One region of the Streptomyces sp. NPDC020379 genome, then DNA from elsewhere that is predicted to be linked to it. Evidence: riboswitches for the same ligand, from Rfam matches in the RefSeq annotation. Region 1 holds a riboswitch; the other holds the start of a gene.
What was found. A riboswitch is a leader RNA that binds a small molecule or an ion and turns the genes downstream of it on or off. The one in region 1 is predicted to bind glycine.
Positions count from the first base shown of each region.

Region 1 (7,318 bases):
CGGCACCAACAGCCAGTGAGGCTCGCGGCGCCCCTCAGGAGCGGCGGGCGCGGCGCATTCGATTAGCCTTTCCCGGCACACGGATACGTAAAACCACTCTCTGGGTGATTATCACTCGGCGTGCCGAGTGTGGCGATCGTTGACGCGCCCCGGGTGACTGCCTACCGTCGAGAAGGCAGGTCAAGGACGGAGGTCGGCGTGAGAAGCATGGGCGACGGTACAGCGGTCGGCAGTCCGTATCCGCTGTATGGGGGAACGGTCGAACAGCCCTCCCGTCATACCGCCCCGGCCGCGGTCAGCGCACCGCAGGGGCCGGAGACCGACAAGATCGGGTACCGGGGGCCGACGGCGTGCGCCGCGGCGGGCATCACCTATCGGCAGCTCGACTACTGGGCGCGTACGGGCCTGGTCGAGCCGAGCGTACGGCCGGCCTATGGCTCGGGAAGCCAGCGGCTGTACAGCTTCCGGGACGTGGTCGTCCTCAAGATCGTGAAACGGCTGCTGGACGCGGGGGTCTCCCTGCAGAACATCCGCACGGCCGTGCAGCACCTGAGGGCCCGCGGGATGCGGGACCTCCCGCAGATGACGCTGATGAGCGACGGTGCCACGGTCTACGAGTGCACCTCGCCGGACGAGGTCGTCGACCTGCTCCAGGGCGGCCAGGGCGTCTTCGGGATCGCCGTGGGCGTCGTCTGGCGCGACATCGAGCACGTGCTCTCCCAGCTGCACGGCGAGCGGGTGGACACGGGCGAGACCCTGATCGGCCACAACCCCGCCGACGAGCTCGCGAGGCGCCGCAACCGCGCGGTCTGAGGGCCTGCCGACGACGACGCTCCGTCGCACGTCAGCGCGATTGTCAGTGGTGTGCGGGAACATCAGTGGTGTGAGGTCCGCACCTACGATCCTGCACCTGGACATGGACGCCTTCTACGCCTCGGCGGAGCAGGCGGCCAAGCCGAGCCTGCGCGGAAAGCCCGTGGTGGTCGGCGGGATCGGCCCGCGCGGTGTGGTCGCCACCGCTTCGTACGAGGCGCGGGTCTTCGGTGTCCACTCCGCGATGGCCACCGCCCAGGCGCGCCGGCTGTGTCCCAACGCCGCTTATCTCACCCCGCGGTTCACGCTCTACCGCGAGGTGAGCGAGGTGGTGATGGGGCTGCTGGGCGAGCTCTCGCCGCTGGTGGAGCCGCTCAGCCTCGACGAGGCGTTCGTGGATCTCGAAGCGGGCGGCGTCGAGCCCTCCGTGTCCGTGGTCCGGGCCGTCGGGGAGCGACTGCGGCGGGACATCCGCGCGGCGACGGGCCTGAGCGGCTCGGTGGGCCTCGCCGGGTCCAAGATGCTCGCCAAGATCGCCTCGGAGCAGGCCAAGCCCGACGGTCTGTTCCTCATCGAGCCGGGCAGCGAGGCCGGGCTGCTGGGCCCCATGTCCGTCCGCGCGATTCCCGGGGTGGGCCCCGCCACCGCCGAGACGCTGCGCCGGGCGGGCATCACGACGGTCGCGGAGACCGGTGAGGCGGGCGAGGCGGAGCTGGTGCGGCTGCTGGGCAAGGCCCACGGCGCGGGGCTGTACGCGCTGGCCACCGGCCATGACGACCGGCCCGTCGTCGCCGAGCGGGACGCCAAGTCGGTGTCGGTGGAGGACACCTTCGAGGAGGATCTGACCGACCGCGTCCGGGTGCAGCTGGAGCTCGCCCGCCTCGCCGAGCGGTGCGTCACGCGGCTGCGGGCGGCCGGGCGCTCGGGGCGCACGGTCGTGATCAAGGTGCGGCGCTACGACTTCTCCACCCTGACCCGCTCGGAGACGCTGCGCGGGCCGACCGACGACCTCGGCGTGGTGCGGGAGGCGGCGGGGCGGCTGCTGGAGGGCGTGGACACGACGGCGGGTGTGCGGCTCCTGGGCGTGGGCGTCACGGGCCTCGCCGACTACACCCAGGAGGATCTCTTCGCCCAGGCCGCGAGCGAGGCGGCGGCCGCCGCCGAAGCGGCCGCGGCGGAGATCCACCAGGCCGAGGCCGAGGGGGAGGGGCCCGACGAGGTCCCGGAGGCCGCCGAGGCGCGGCCGCGCCGCTGGCTGCCGGGTCTGGACGTCCGGCACGCGGAGTACGGGGCGGGCTGGATCCAGGGCAGCGGCGTCGGGCGCGTCACCGTACGGTTCGAACAGCCCTGGTCCGGGCCTGGGAGAGTGCGCACGTTCGCCGTCGACGACCCCGCGCTGGAGCCGGCGGAGCCCCTGCCGCTCATCCGGACCGGGGATCAGCCGCCCGAGCCGCCGGAGCCGTTGACGGAGCCGTTGACCGTGCCGAGCCCCTCACCGGCCCGCTCACCCGGTCCGGATCCGGCATCCCCGGCGTCCCCGGTGGGAGGGGAGCCCGCCGTGGGGAGCGCGAGTCCGTAGTGGTGGTAGAGCTGGAGCTCCTGCTCGGGGGAGAGGTGCCTGCCGACCCCGAAGTCCGGGGCGTCCTTGATCAGGGCGCGTTCGTAGGGGACGCGCAGGGTGTCGTCCACGACCTCGCTGGGCTCCAGCGGCACGAAGGCGTCCCGGCTGAACAGCCCGGTCCGTACGGCCGCCCACTCGGGCTCGCCCGTCTCGTCGTCGAGGTACACCTCGTCCACGGTGCCGATCTTCGCGCCGTCACGGTCGAACGCCTTGCGGCCGATGAGACTGCGTGGATCGATATCGGTCTGCACCGTTCCTCCGATGGTTCGCGCTGCCCCCGACCGCCTCGGCAACCCCCCAAGACCCTCCCGACAACAACGAAAAGGCACAAAGCGGGAACCGGCCACTCGAGGGATCCCCTCCTACCCGCGCTGGTAGGCTGGCCAGTGGCCGCAGACCCCGTGCGGGAGAGTCCTCCGAGAGCCCAGCCGGGCATCGACGGGGGCGCCGAAGGAGCAAATCCTCCCCGGAATCTCTCAGGCACACGTACCGCACGGACGAGGTCACTCTGGAAAGCAGGGCGGGCCCCGGTCAGGCACGACGCCGAAGCCCGTCCTCACCGACGGTGAAAGCCGGGTCCCCGCGGCCCGGTGAAGCTCTCAGGTTGAGATGACAGAGGGGGAGGCCGTCCGGGTACCCGCGCCGTGGTACCCCTCGCAGGTCGCAAAGACCAGGAGGCCTCCGCAGATGACAGCCCACCGCATCTCCCTTTCCGACCTGGAGCGTGGCACGCCCTTCGAGCGGCGCCATATAGGGCCCGACAGCGCGGCCCAGGCCAAGATGCTCGCCCAGGTCGGATTCGGCTCCCTCGACGAACTCACCGACGCCGCCGTGCCGGACGTGATCAAGGCCACCGAGGCGTCGGCGCTGCCCGAGGCACGCGGCGAGGCCGAGGTCCTCGCCGAGCTGCGTACGCTCGCCGACCGCAACCAGGTGCTCGCCCCGATGATCGGGCTCGGCTACTACGGCACCTTCACCCCGCCGGTGATCCTGCGCAACGTCATGGAGAACCCGGCCTGGTACACCGCCTACACCCCTTACCAGCCGGAGATCTCCCAGGGCCGGCTGGAGGCGCTCCTCAACTTCCAGACCGTCGTCGCCGACCTCACCGGCCTGCCCACCTCCGGGGCCTCCCTGCTCGACGAGGGCACCGCCGCCGCCGAGGCCATGGCGCTCTCCCGCCGCGTCGGCAAGGTCAAGCAGGGCGTCTTCCTCGTCGACGCCGACACCCTGCCGCAGACCGTCGCCGTCATCCGGACCCGCGCCGAACCGACCGGCGTCGAGGTCGTCGTCGCCGACCTCTCGGAGGGCATCCCGGCCGAGGCCGCCGAGCGCGGCGTCTTCGGCGTGCTGCTCCAGTACCCCGGTGCCTCCGGTGCCGTACGCGACCTGCGACCGGTCATCGAGCGCGCCCACGAGCTCGGCGCGATCGTCACCGTCGCCGCCGACCTGCTCGCCCTGACCCTGCTCACCTCGCCGGGCGCGCTCGGCGCGGACATCGCGGTCGGCACGACCCAGCGCTTCGGCGTGCCCATGGGCTTCGGCGGCCCGCACGCCGGATTCATGGCCGTGCGCGAGCAGTTCGCCCGCAGCCTCCCCGGCCGCCTCGTCGGCGTCTCCGTCGACGCCGACGGCAACAAGGCGTACCGCCTGGCCCTCCAGACGCGTGAGCAGCACATCCGCCGCGAGAAGGCCACCAGCAACATCTGCACCGCACAGGTGCTGCTCGCCGTCATAGCCGGCATGTACGCCGTCTACCACGGCCCGGACGGCCTCGCCGCGATCGCCCGGCGCACGCACCGCTACGCCACGCTGCTCGCGGCGGGGCTGCGGGCCGGTGGCGTCGAGGTCGCGCACGGTTCGTACTTCGACACCCTGACCGTGCGGGTCCCCGGCCGTGCCGCCGAGGTCGTCGCCGGTGCCGTCGAGGGCGGCGTCAACCTCCGCCTGATCGACGCGGATCACGTCGGGATCGCGTGCGACGAGACCACCACCCGCGAGCTGGTGGCCTCCGTGTGGTCGGCGTTCGGGGTGGACGCCGACATCGAGGCGCTGGACGCCGCCACGCCGGACGCGCTCCCCGAGGCCCTGCTGCGCACCGACGACTTCCTCACCCACCCCGTCTTCCACGAGCACCGCTCCGAGACCGCGATGCTGCGCTACCTGCGCCGCCTCGCCGACCGGGACTACGCCCTGGACCGCGGCATGATCCCGCTCGGTTCCTGCACCATGAAGCTCAACGCCACCACCGAGATGGAGTCGGTGACCTGGCCCGAGTTCGCCGCGCTGCACCCCTTCGCGCCGGTCGGGCAGGCCGCGGGCTATCTGACCCTGATCACGGAGCTGGAGGAGCGCCTCGCCGAGGTCACCGGCTACGACAAGGTCTCCATCCAGCCGAACGCCGGCTCCCAGGGCGAGCTCGCGGGCCTGCTGGCCGTTCGCGCGTACCACCGCGCGAACGGCGACGAGCAGCGCACCGTCTGCCTCATCCCGTCCTCCGCGCACGGCACCAACGCCGCCAGCGCCGTGATGGCCGGGATGAAGGTCGTCGTCGTCAAGACCGGCGAGGACGGCGAGGTGGACGCGGACGACCTGCGCGCGAAGATAGAGCAGTACGGTCACGAGCTGGCCGTCCTGATGGTCACCTACCCCTCCACGCACGGGGTGTTCGAGGAGCACATCAGCGAGATCTGCGCGCTGGTGCACGACGCGGGCGGCCAGGTCTACGTGGACGGGGCGAACCTCAACGCCCTGGTCGGGGTGGCCAAGCCGGGCCGCTTCGGCGGCGACGTCTCGCACCTGAACCTGCACAAGACGTTCTGCATCCCGCACGGTGGCGGCGGTCCGGGCGTCGGACCGGTCGCCGTGCGCGCCCACCTGGCGCCGTATCTCCCCAACCACCCGCTCCAGCCCGCCGCGGGCCCGGCCACCGGCGTCGGCCCGATCTCGGCCGCCCCGTGGGGCTCCGCGGGCATCCTGCCGATCTCCTGGGCGTACGTCCGGCTGATGGGCGGCGCGGGCCTCAAGCGCGCCACGCAGGTCGCGGTGCTCGGTGCCAACTACATCGCCAAGCGGCTGGAGCCGCACTACCCCGTGCTCTACACCGGTCCGAACGGGCTGGTGGCGCACGAGTGCATCGTGGACCTGCGGCCGCTGACGAAGGCGACCGGAGTGAGCGTCGACGACGTCGCCAAGCGACTGATCGACTACGGCTTCCACGCGCCCACCATGTCGTTCCCGGTCGCGGGCACCCTGATGATCGAGCCGACGGAGAGCGAGGACCTCGCCGAGCTGGATCGTTTCTGCGATGCGATGATCGCCATCCGCGCCGAGATCGAGAAGGTCGGCTCCGGTGAGTGGGAGAAGGACGACAACCCGCTGCGCAACGCCCCGCACACCGCCGCCTCGGTGACCGGCGCGTGGGAGCACCCGTACAGCCGCGAGGAGGCCGCCTACCCGGCCGGGGCGTCCGCCGACAAGTACTGGCCGCCGGTGCGCCGCGTCGACGGTGCGTACGGCGACCGCAACCTCGTCTGCTCCTGCCCTCCGCTGGAGGAGTACGAGAACTGAGCCCGCTCGGGACCCTGGCGCACGCCCGGGTCCCCTGAGGCCGGACGCGAGTCGGGGCCGGTTCGGCGGAATCCGCCGGGCCGGCCCCTGTCTGTGCGTGGTGCGTATACGTACGGTGCGGGTCTTTCCGTACCTCGTGTGCGGTAGTGCCTCTCAGGCAGCGGTCACCACGTGACCGCTGCCCAGCGGCCGGTGCGGGGCGATGATCTGCCCGTCCGGCAGCAGCTCCCCGGTGTCCTCGAAGCAGAGGACGCCGTTGCACAGCAGGCTCCAGCCCTGTTCCGGGAAGTGCGCCACGAGGTGGGCGGCTTCCCGGTCGGCGGAGTCGGCTGACGGGCACATGGGCTGGTGCTGGCACATGGGAAGGTTCTTTCGCTCTGATGTGGTGGCTGTCCTGCGGCTCGATGCTGTGGTCATGCCGCCCCCCGTTGGCGAATGGTTTGGTCGATACCAGTGTTGCCCCACGGGCGCGATTCCGCAGGGATTTCCCGGCAGCGCTCCTCTGCCGAAGAGGACGCGTCACCCATGCGGGCGGTTGCCGTCAACAAGACTGCCTGTTCGGGGGGTTCGGGGTGGCCGCGACGGGCTAGTCCGGGAGGGTGAGCACAGATGCGCGCCCCGTGGCGGGCGTGGCCACGGGGCGTGTCCGGTCCCTTGCGGAGAGGTTCAGGCCGGTGTCCTGAGCAGCGGCGGCGGTGCGAGCCGGTGGGTGAGCACGGACAGCAGGTCGCCGAAGCGGTGCGCGCGGTGGGCGGCGATGCCGGGCGGCGCGGGCGCGAGCGGCACCAGCAGGTCACCCGGGCCGGGCAGGCCGGACGCCGCGTCCGCGGCGACGTCGCCGTGCAGCCAGAGGGTGAGCATGTAGAGCGCGGGCACGGACAGCAGCCGCGGCTGGTACGGCGTCGGCAGCGCCTCGGCCTGGCGCAGCGCGAGCTCGGTGGAGGTCAGATACGGCCCCTCGCAGAAGTGGGAGAACGCCCAGCCCTCGGCCGTCGGTGCCGCCTCGCCCGCCGCCACCGTGCGCTCGGGCCCCCGGATCAGGAAACGCCAGCCGGTGAGCCGGGTGCGAGGGGTGCCGCCGCGCGGGGTGACCTGCTCCAGGACGTGCACGGGAAGGGGGAGTTCGGGGGTCAGCGGCCCTTGCGCGGACCGCAGGGAGGGGGTGCGGGCCTCGCGTACGGCGGCGGGGGAGCCGAGGGCGGCGACGACGCTGAGCAGGGCGGGCGCTGGGGCGGGGAGGGCATGCAGCGGCATGGTGTGGGTCGCCTCTCACTTCGGGAGACACGTGGTGCTGGGCAGGTGCGGACGACGCTG
Region 1 is NZ_JBIRVR010000030.1:62,704-70,021, reverse strand. Features, by position in the region: gene ACH427_RS29355 (bifunctional nuclease family protein) at 1-19, shown strand, start outside; gene ACH427_RS29350 (MerR family transcriptional regulator) at 199-813, shown strand; partial or broken gene ACH427_RS29345 (DNA polymerase IV) at 884-2,242, shown strand; gene ACH427_RS29340 (PRC-barrel domain-containing protein) at 2,251-2,697, opposite strand; glycine riboswitch at 2,829-2,936, shown strand; gene gcvP (aminomethyl-transferring glycine dehydrogenase) at 3,122-6,004, shown strand; gene ACH427_RS29330 (DUF5999 family protein) at 6,158-6,364, opposite strand; gene ACH427_RS29325 (hypothetical protein) at 6,671-7,258, opposite strand.

Region 2 (7,318 bases), on a different contig from region 1:
CGCCAGCCCTGGCCGGGAATGGATGCGCAACCGTGATATGACCAGTCGGCTTCCGTTATCCGAACGCCGGGGGTCAGTGAGCGGTCGACTGTCTGCCGGACGGCAACTCGTGCCGCCTGCAAGCATATTGGGGCCGGCGCGGAACGGAACCCGGTCAGTACGCCTGCGGCGCCGCGCCCGGCTGCCGGCCCTGGGCAGTGCCGCCGGGATAGCCGACCGGCGGATAGCCGTAACCCCCGCCAGGGGCACCGCCATGTGCGTCACGGTCGAAGAAGGGACGGGCGTTGGCCCTCATCCACATCGCGACCGGGTCGTGCTCGTCCGACATCGCCACCGTGGACACCGGCAGCCCCTCGGGCACCGCGCCGACCGACTGACGCATCATCGACCGCACCGACTCCACGGCGGCCTGCGAGCTGTCGTACAGATCGAGGCCGATGGCGAGATAGGGGGCGCCCAGCGCGGGCTGCACCCAGGCGCGGCGCAGCGCCCGCACCGCGGGGGTGCGGTGGGCGTTCTGCCCGAGCAGGGCGTAGAACTGCGGGAGCTCCAGGGACGGCTCGCAGAGCCGCAGCGGCCCGGCGGGCAGCCGGTCGAGTCCGGTCGCGATCCGCCGCAGGTCCAGCCAGGGCACGCCGACGCCGCCGCCGGGGGCGTGCGGGTTGAGCCACAGGCCCCAGCGGTCGGGGTAGAGCGAGCCCGCGACGGCGCGGCCCGGGACGACGGCGTGGGCGCGGTTCCAGCCACTGGCGGCGAGCTCCTGGGCGGAGGTGACGCACGGGGCGTAGCCGAGGCCGTCGATCTCCATGTTGCCGTACTGCGCGTCGGGCGAGCCCGCCTGGCCGTGCCAGAGCAGCATCCAGACACTGCCCTCGGCCAGGGCCTGGAGCAGCGCCTCGTAGGTGTCGTACCGACCGGGCGCCACTTGGCGCAGCATCTGCTCCACGCCGCTCTCCGCGCCCGCGCTCACCTGGGTCCGCCTCTTCTCTCGGCCGTCTCCCGGCCGCCCACTTTGGTGCCCCGGGGCGCGGCAGCGCCCCCGGTCCGGTCATCCAACCAGCTTACGAGCCCGCGGCGGCGGGCACGGGAGGAGTCACAGGTCACGGTCGTAGAACGGGCGGACCCGAGCCGACATCCAGTCACCGACCGGGTCCCGCGCGACGTCGAGGAAGACGAGCTGCACGGGCCAGGCCACGGGCGCCGTGCCGAGCGCCCGGCCGAGGGCGTCCAGGACGGCGGCGCGGCTGCCGGGGTCGGGCAGGTCGAGCTCGACGCCGATGAAGAGCGCGGGGTCGCCGCCCTCGACGCTGGCCAGCGTCCGGCGCGCGGTCCGCACGACCTTGGCGGCCGCGAACTCCAGCCCGGCGGCGGCGAGGAAGGCGGTGGGCTCGTCCTGCCAGTCCGGCTCGAAGAGCCGCACCCGGCCACCGGTGGCGTCGCCGTCGAGGGCCGTGCGGCCGGCCCGGCAGAGCTCGGCGACGGCGGGCGGCGGGAGCGGCGCCCCGACGGCGCCGTCGGGGTTGACCGCGATGCCGACCTGCGGGGGCAGGCCGCGGGCGAATTCGACGGCGGGCGCCACGGTGAAGGACATCCGGTCGCCGACGACGCGCAGGAACTCCGCCTCGGAGCTGAACACCGGTACGTAGGCGGCGCCGTCCAGCTCCAGGGTGGGGATGTCGAGGTCGGGGCTGTCGGGCCCGCCACCGTTCGGCAGCGGCACCCACAGGTGACTGCGGCCGAGCACCTCGACGATGCGGGCACCGGCGCCGGGCACGCCCAGGGAGGCGGCGAGCACCGCTTCGAGTTCATTGGCGGGCCAGCCCTCGGGGAGGCCGCCAAGGGGGGCACCGGCCGGGGCCGTGGGCCGACCGTACTGCTCGGGGATGCTCATCTCGTCCAACTCGCCCAACGCCGTCCAACCACCGTATCGACAAAGCCGCAACCGAACCCTAACGGCTGCACCCCCGTCCGCTCCCGCCGGCTGCCGGAATCGGCACCGATGTCCCAGGTCAGGACGGATCGGGGGATGAATCAAGAGATGATTCCTCCCCCACCGGGAACGACGCTCGCAGCGGGCATCGGGTTGCACGGGACCACCACCCGCCACACGGCAGCACCCGTCAGCCGAACGCGAGCCGGCCGAGCCCGTCGGCGGTGCGCCGGGACAGCAGCACCACCGACGCCGCACCGCGCGGCACCTCCCCCGCGGCGGCGCCGGCGAGCAGCCGGCCCATCGCCCGCCGGTGCCTGCGGAACGCGTACGCCGAGACCCCCCGGCCGCGCGCCCACTGGCCCACCAGCGCCGTCCTCGCGTCGACGTCCAGTACCACCAGGTGCGCCCCGGCCCCGCGCCGCCGCGCGGCGCGCGCGGCCCACCGCCGCACCCAGCTCCGCTCCCCGCAGTCGTGCACGACGACGCTCGCCCCGGACCGCAACGCCCGCCGCAGCGCGGCGTAGTGGAGGACCCGCACGGCCGGCCGGTAGACGCCGTACGGCAGGCGGCGTGGCACGCACCGCTCCAGCCGCTCGCGGATGTCCTGCGAATCGACGCACCACACGACCTCGCCCGCGCCGTCCAGGGCGGGCACCACCCGACGTATCAGCGTGGACTTCCCGCTGCCGGGCAGCCCGGAGACGATCACCAGATGCCCGGCCGGATAGCGCAGCTCCACGCGCGCCGGGCCGCCGCGCAGGTCGACGACGCCCGACGGCGGCCCGAGCGCCTCCGGTTCGCGTGGCGCGGGCTCCGCCCGCCCCGCCTCCGTGCTTCGCGTCCGCACCCGATCGCCCTCCCCCGTCCCCGGCCTGCCCCGTCCTCATGAAACGTAAAGAAAAGGTAATCCAATTGAGAGGCCGGTGGGCAGTTCCTCACGCGCCGGTCCGTGCAATGATGTGCGCGCCAACTGCGTACCCAACTGCATACCGGCCGCTCGAATCCACGCGGGAGAGTTCCAGCCATTGAGCTGGGCGCCGAAGGAGCAAGTTCCTCCCTTGAATCTCTCAGGCCCCGTACCGCGTGGGTGAGGCAGATCTGAAAAGCGGGCCGCACGACGCGGCCCCACCCAAGGTGCAAGCCGAGGACGCGCTCGTCGCCGACCGCTCCCGGTGAACCTCTCAGGTTCCGATGACAGATGGGGAGGACGTCCTCACTGCCATGCCTGGGAGCCCACACATGACTGATGCCCCTCGCCGAACGTCCCTCGACGCGCTGCACCGCGCGCTGGGCGCCACGATGACCGATTTCGCCGGCTGGGACATGCCCCTGCGCTACGGCAGCGAGCGCGACGAGCACCTCGCGGTGCGCACCCGCGCCGGTCTCTTCGACCTCTCCCACATGGGCGAGATCACCCTCACCGGCCCGGGGGCGGGCCGGGCGCTCGACCACGCGCTGGTCGGCAACCTCTCCGCGCTGGCCGTCGGCCGCGCCCGCTACACCATGATCTGCGACGCCGGGGGCGGCATCCTGGACGACCTGATCGTCTACCGCCTCGGCGACGAGGAGTACATGGTCGTCGCCAACGCCTCCAACGCCCAGGTGGTGCTGGACGCCCTGACCGAGCGCGCGGCCGGTTTCGAGGCGGAGGTCCGGGACGACCGCGAGAACTACGCGCTGCTCGCGGTCCAGGGCCCCGAGTCCCCCGGCATCCTGAAGTCCCTGACGGACGCCGACCTCGACGGCCTCAAGTACTACGCGGGCCTGCCGGGCACCGTGGCGGGCGTGCCCGTGCTGATCGCCCGCACCGGCTACACCGGCGAGGACGGCTTCGAGCTCTTCGTCGCCCCGGCCGACGCCGAGAAGCTCTGGCAGGCGCTGACCGACGCGGGCGCCGGGGCGGGCCTCGTGCCGTGCGGCCTCTCCTGCCGCGACACGCTGCGGCTGGAGGCGGGCATGCCGCTCTACGGGCACGAGCTGACGACGGCCACCACGCCCTTCGACGCGGGCCTGGGCCGGGTCGTGAAGTTCGACAAGGAGGGCGACTTCGTGGGCCGCGAGGCGCTCGTGGCCGCCGCCGAGCGCGCGGAGAGCGACCCGCCGCGCAAGCTGGTCGGCCTGATCGCGACGGGCCGGCGGGTGCCGCGCGCCGGATATCCGGTCGTCTCCGGCGGCCAGATCATCGGCGAGGTCACCTCCGGTGCTCCCTCGCCCACGCTCGGCAAGCCGATCGCCATCGCGTATGTCGACGCCGCCCACTCCGCACCCGGTACAAATGACGTATCCGTGGACATTCGCGGCAGCCATGAGCCGTACGAGGTCGTCGCTCTGCCCTTCTACAAGCGGCAGCGCTGATCCCTTCTCATCTCACCTGTCAATACCCGTTGCACAAGCACCCTCGCGCATCCAGGAGAATCTAGCCATGAGCAACCCCCAGCAGCTGCGCTTCAGCAAGGAGCACGAGTGGCTGTCGGCCGTCGACGCGGACGGCGTGGCCACGGTCGGCATCACCGAGTTCGCCGCGAACTCGCTCGGTGACGTCGTCTTCGCCCAGCTCCCGGCGGTCGGTGACACGGTCACCGCGGGTGAGTCCTGTGGCGAGCTGGAGTCGACCAAGTCGGTCAGCGACCTGTTCTCCCCGGTGACCGGCGAGGTCACCGAGGCCAACCAGGACGTCGTGGACGACCCCGCGCTGGTGAACTCCGCCCCCTTCACGGGCGGCTGGCTGTTCAAGGTGAAGATCACGGACGAGCCGGCGGACCTCCTCTCCGCCGATGAGTACACGGCCTTCACCGCAGGCTGAACCCGCCCCTCCTCCCGCCCAGGAAGTCCAGGAAGAACTCATGTCGCTTCTGAACAGCTCCCTCCATGAGCTCGACCCCGACGTCGCCGCCGCTGTCGACGCCGAACTCCACCGCCAGCAGTCCACCCTCGAGATGATCGCGTCGGAGAACTTCGCTCCGGTCGCCGTCATGGAGGCCCAGGGCTCGGTCCTCACCAACAAGTACGCCGAGGGCTACCCGGGCCGCCGCTACTACGGTGGCTGCGAGCACGTCGACGTCGTCGAGCAGATCGCCATCGACCGGATCAAGGCGCTCTTCGGCGCCGAGCACGCGAACGTCCAGCCGCACTCCGGCGCGCAGGCGAACGCGGCCGCGATGTTCGCGCTGCTCAACCCCGGCGACACCATCCTGGGTCTGAACCTCGCCCACGGCGGGCACCTGACCCACGGCATGAAGATCAACTTCTCCGGCAAGCTCTACAACGTGGTCGCGTACCACGTCGACGAGGCGACCAACCTGGTCGACATGGACGAGGTCGAGCGCCTCGCCAAGGAGCACCGCCCGAAGCTGATCGTCGCCGGCTGGTCGGCCTACCCGCGCCAGCTGGACTTCGCGGCCTTCCGCCGGATCGCGGACGAGGTCGGCGCGTACCTGATGGTCGACATGGCCCACTTCGCGGGTCTCGTCGCCGCCGGGCTGCACCCCTCCCCGGTGCCGCACGCGCACGTCGTCACCACGACCACCCACAAGACGCTGGGCGGCCCCCGCGGTGGTGTGATCCTCTCCACGGCCGAGCTGGCCAAGAAGATCAACTCCGCCGTCTTCCCCGGTCAGCAGGGTGGCCCGCTGGAGCACGTGATCGCGGCCAAGGCCGTCTCCTTCAAGGTCGCGGCGAGCGAGGAGTTCAAGGAGCGCCAGCAGCGTACGCTGGAAGGCGCGAAGATCCTGGCCGAGCGTCTGGTGCAGGCCGATGTCGCCGAGGCGGGCGTGTCCGTCCTCTCCGGCGGCACGGACGTGCACCTGGTGCTGGTGGACCTCCGCAACTCCCAGCTGGACGGCCAGCAGGCCGAGGACCGCCTCCACGAGGTCGGGATCACGGTCAACCGCAACGCCATCCCGAACGACCCGCGGCCCCCGATGGTCACCTCGGGTCTGCGGATCGGCACCCCCGCGCTGGCCACCCGCGGCTTCCAGGCCGAGGACTTCCGCGAGGTCGCGGAGATCATCGCCGCGGCGCTGAAGCCGTCCTACGACGTGGAGTCCCTGCGCTCCCGCGTCACGGCCCTGGCGGACAAGCACCCGCTGTACGCCGGCCTGAAGTAACCGAGCAGGACCCGATTCACCCGCTGGTACGGGGCACTGGGCACACTGGAAGGTGAGCCCGGTGCCCCGCACCACGTGGCGGGACGCCGGATCACTCACGTGGCACCCCGTGTGCACCGACCGTGGCCCGGCCGCCCGCGTCACACCCCGTACCACCGACCCGAGGGAGCGCCACCGTGGCCATCTCCGTTTTCGATCTCTTCTCGATCGGCATAGGCCCGTCCAGCTCCCACACGGTCGGCCCGATGCGGGCCGCGCTGATGTTCACGCGCCGGCTGAAGAACGAGGGCCTGCTGGCCCACACCACCTCCGTGCGCGCCGAGCTCTTCGGCTCGCTGGGCGCCACCGGTCACGGCCACGGCACGCCCAAGGCCGTGCTGCTCGGCCTGGAGGGCCACTCCCCCCGCACGGTCGATGTGGAGACCGCGGACGACGAGGTCGAGCGCATCCGCTCCTCGAAGCGGCTGCGGCTGCTCGGCGCGGAGATCGGCTCGACGCACGAGATCGACTTCGACGAGTCCACCCAGCTGATCCTGCACCGCCGCCGCTCCCTGCCGTACCACGCGAACGGCATGACCCTCTTCGCCTACGACGAGGCCGGCGCGCCCCTGCTGGAGAAGACCTACTACTCCGTCGGCGGCGGCTTCGTCGTGGACGAGGACGCGGTCGGCGAGGACCGGATCGTCCTGGACGACACCGTGCTGAAGTACCCCTTCCGCACGGGCGACGAGCTGCTGCGGATGTCCCGCGAGACGGGCCTGTCGATCTCCGCCCTGATGCTGGAGAACGAGAAGGCGTGGCGCACGGAGTCCGAGATCCGTGCGGGTCTGCTGGAGATCTGGCGCGTCATGCAGGCGTGCGTCTCCCGCGGCATGTCCCGCGAGGGCATCCTCCCCGGCGGCCTCAAGGTGCGCCGCCGCGCGGCCAACTCCGCCCGCCAGCTGCGCGCCGAGGGCGACCCGCAGGCCCGCGCGATGGAGTGGATCACGATCTACGCCATGGCCGTCAACGAGGAGAACGCCGCGGGCGGCCGCGTCGTGACCGCGCCCACCAACGGCGCCGCGGGCATCATCCCGGCCGTGCTGCACTACTACATGAACTTCGTGCCCGGCGCGGACGAGGACGGCATCGTCCGCTTCCTGCTCGCCGCGGGCGCGATCGGCATGCTCTTCAAGGAGAACGCCTCGATCTCCGGCGCCGAGGTCGGCTGCCAGGGCGAGGTCGGCTCCGCCTGCTCGATGGCCTCCGGCGGCCTCGCCGAGGTCCTCGGCGGCTCGCC
Region 2 is NZ_JBIRVR010000009.1:36,349-43,666, reverse strand. Features, by position in the region: gene ACH427_RS14360 (enhanced serine sensitivity protein SseB C-terminal domain-containing protein) at 155-937, opposite strand; gene ACH427_RS14355 (enhanced serine sensitivity protein SseB) at 1,094-1,891, opposite strand; gene ACH427_RS14350 (AAA family ATPase) at 2,121-2,780, opposite strand; glycine riboswitch at 2,932-3,025, shown strand; gene gcvT (glycine cleavage system aminomethyltransferase GcvT) at 3,173-4,288, shown strand; gene gcvH (glycine cleavage system protein GcvH) at 4,356-4,736, shown strand; gene glyA (serine hydroxymethyltransferase) at 4,777-6,039, shown strand; gene ACH427_RS14330 (L-serine ammonia-lyase) at 6,216-7,318, shown strand, end outside.
Region 2: it holds a riboswitch for glycine, as region 1 does, so the genes downstream of both, gcvT (glycine cleavage system aminomethyltransferase GcvT) here and gcvP (aminomethyl-transferring glycine dehydrogenase) in region 1, are expected to answer to the same signal.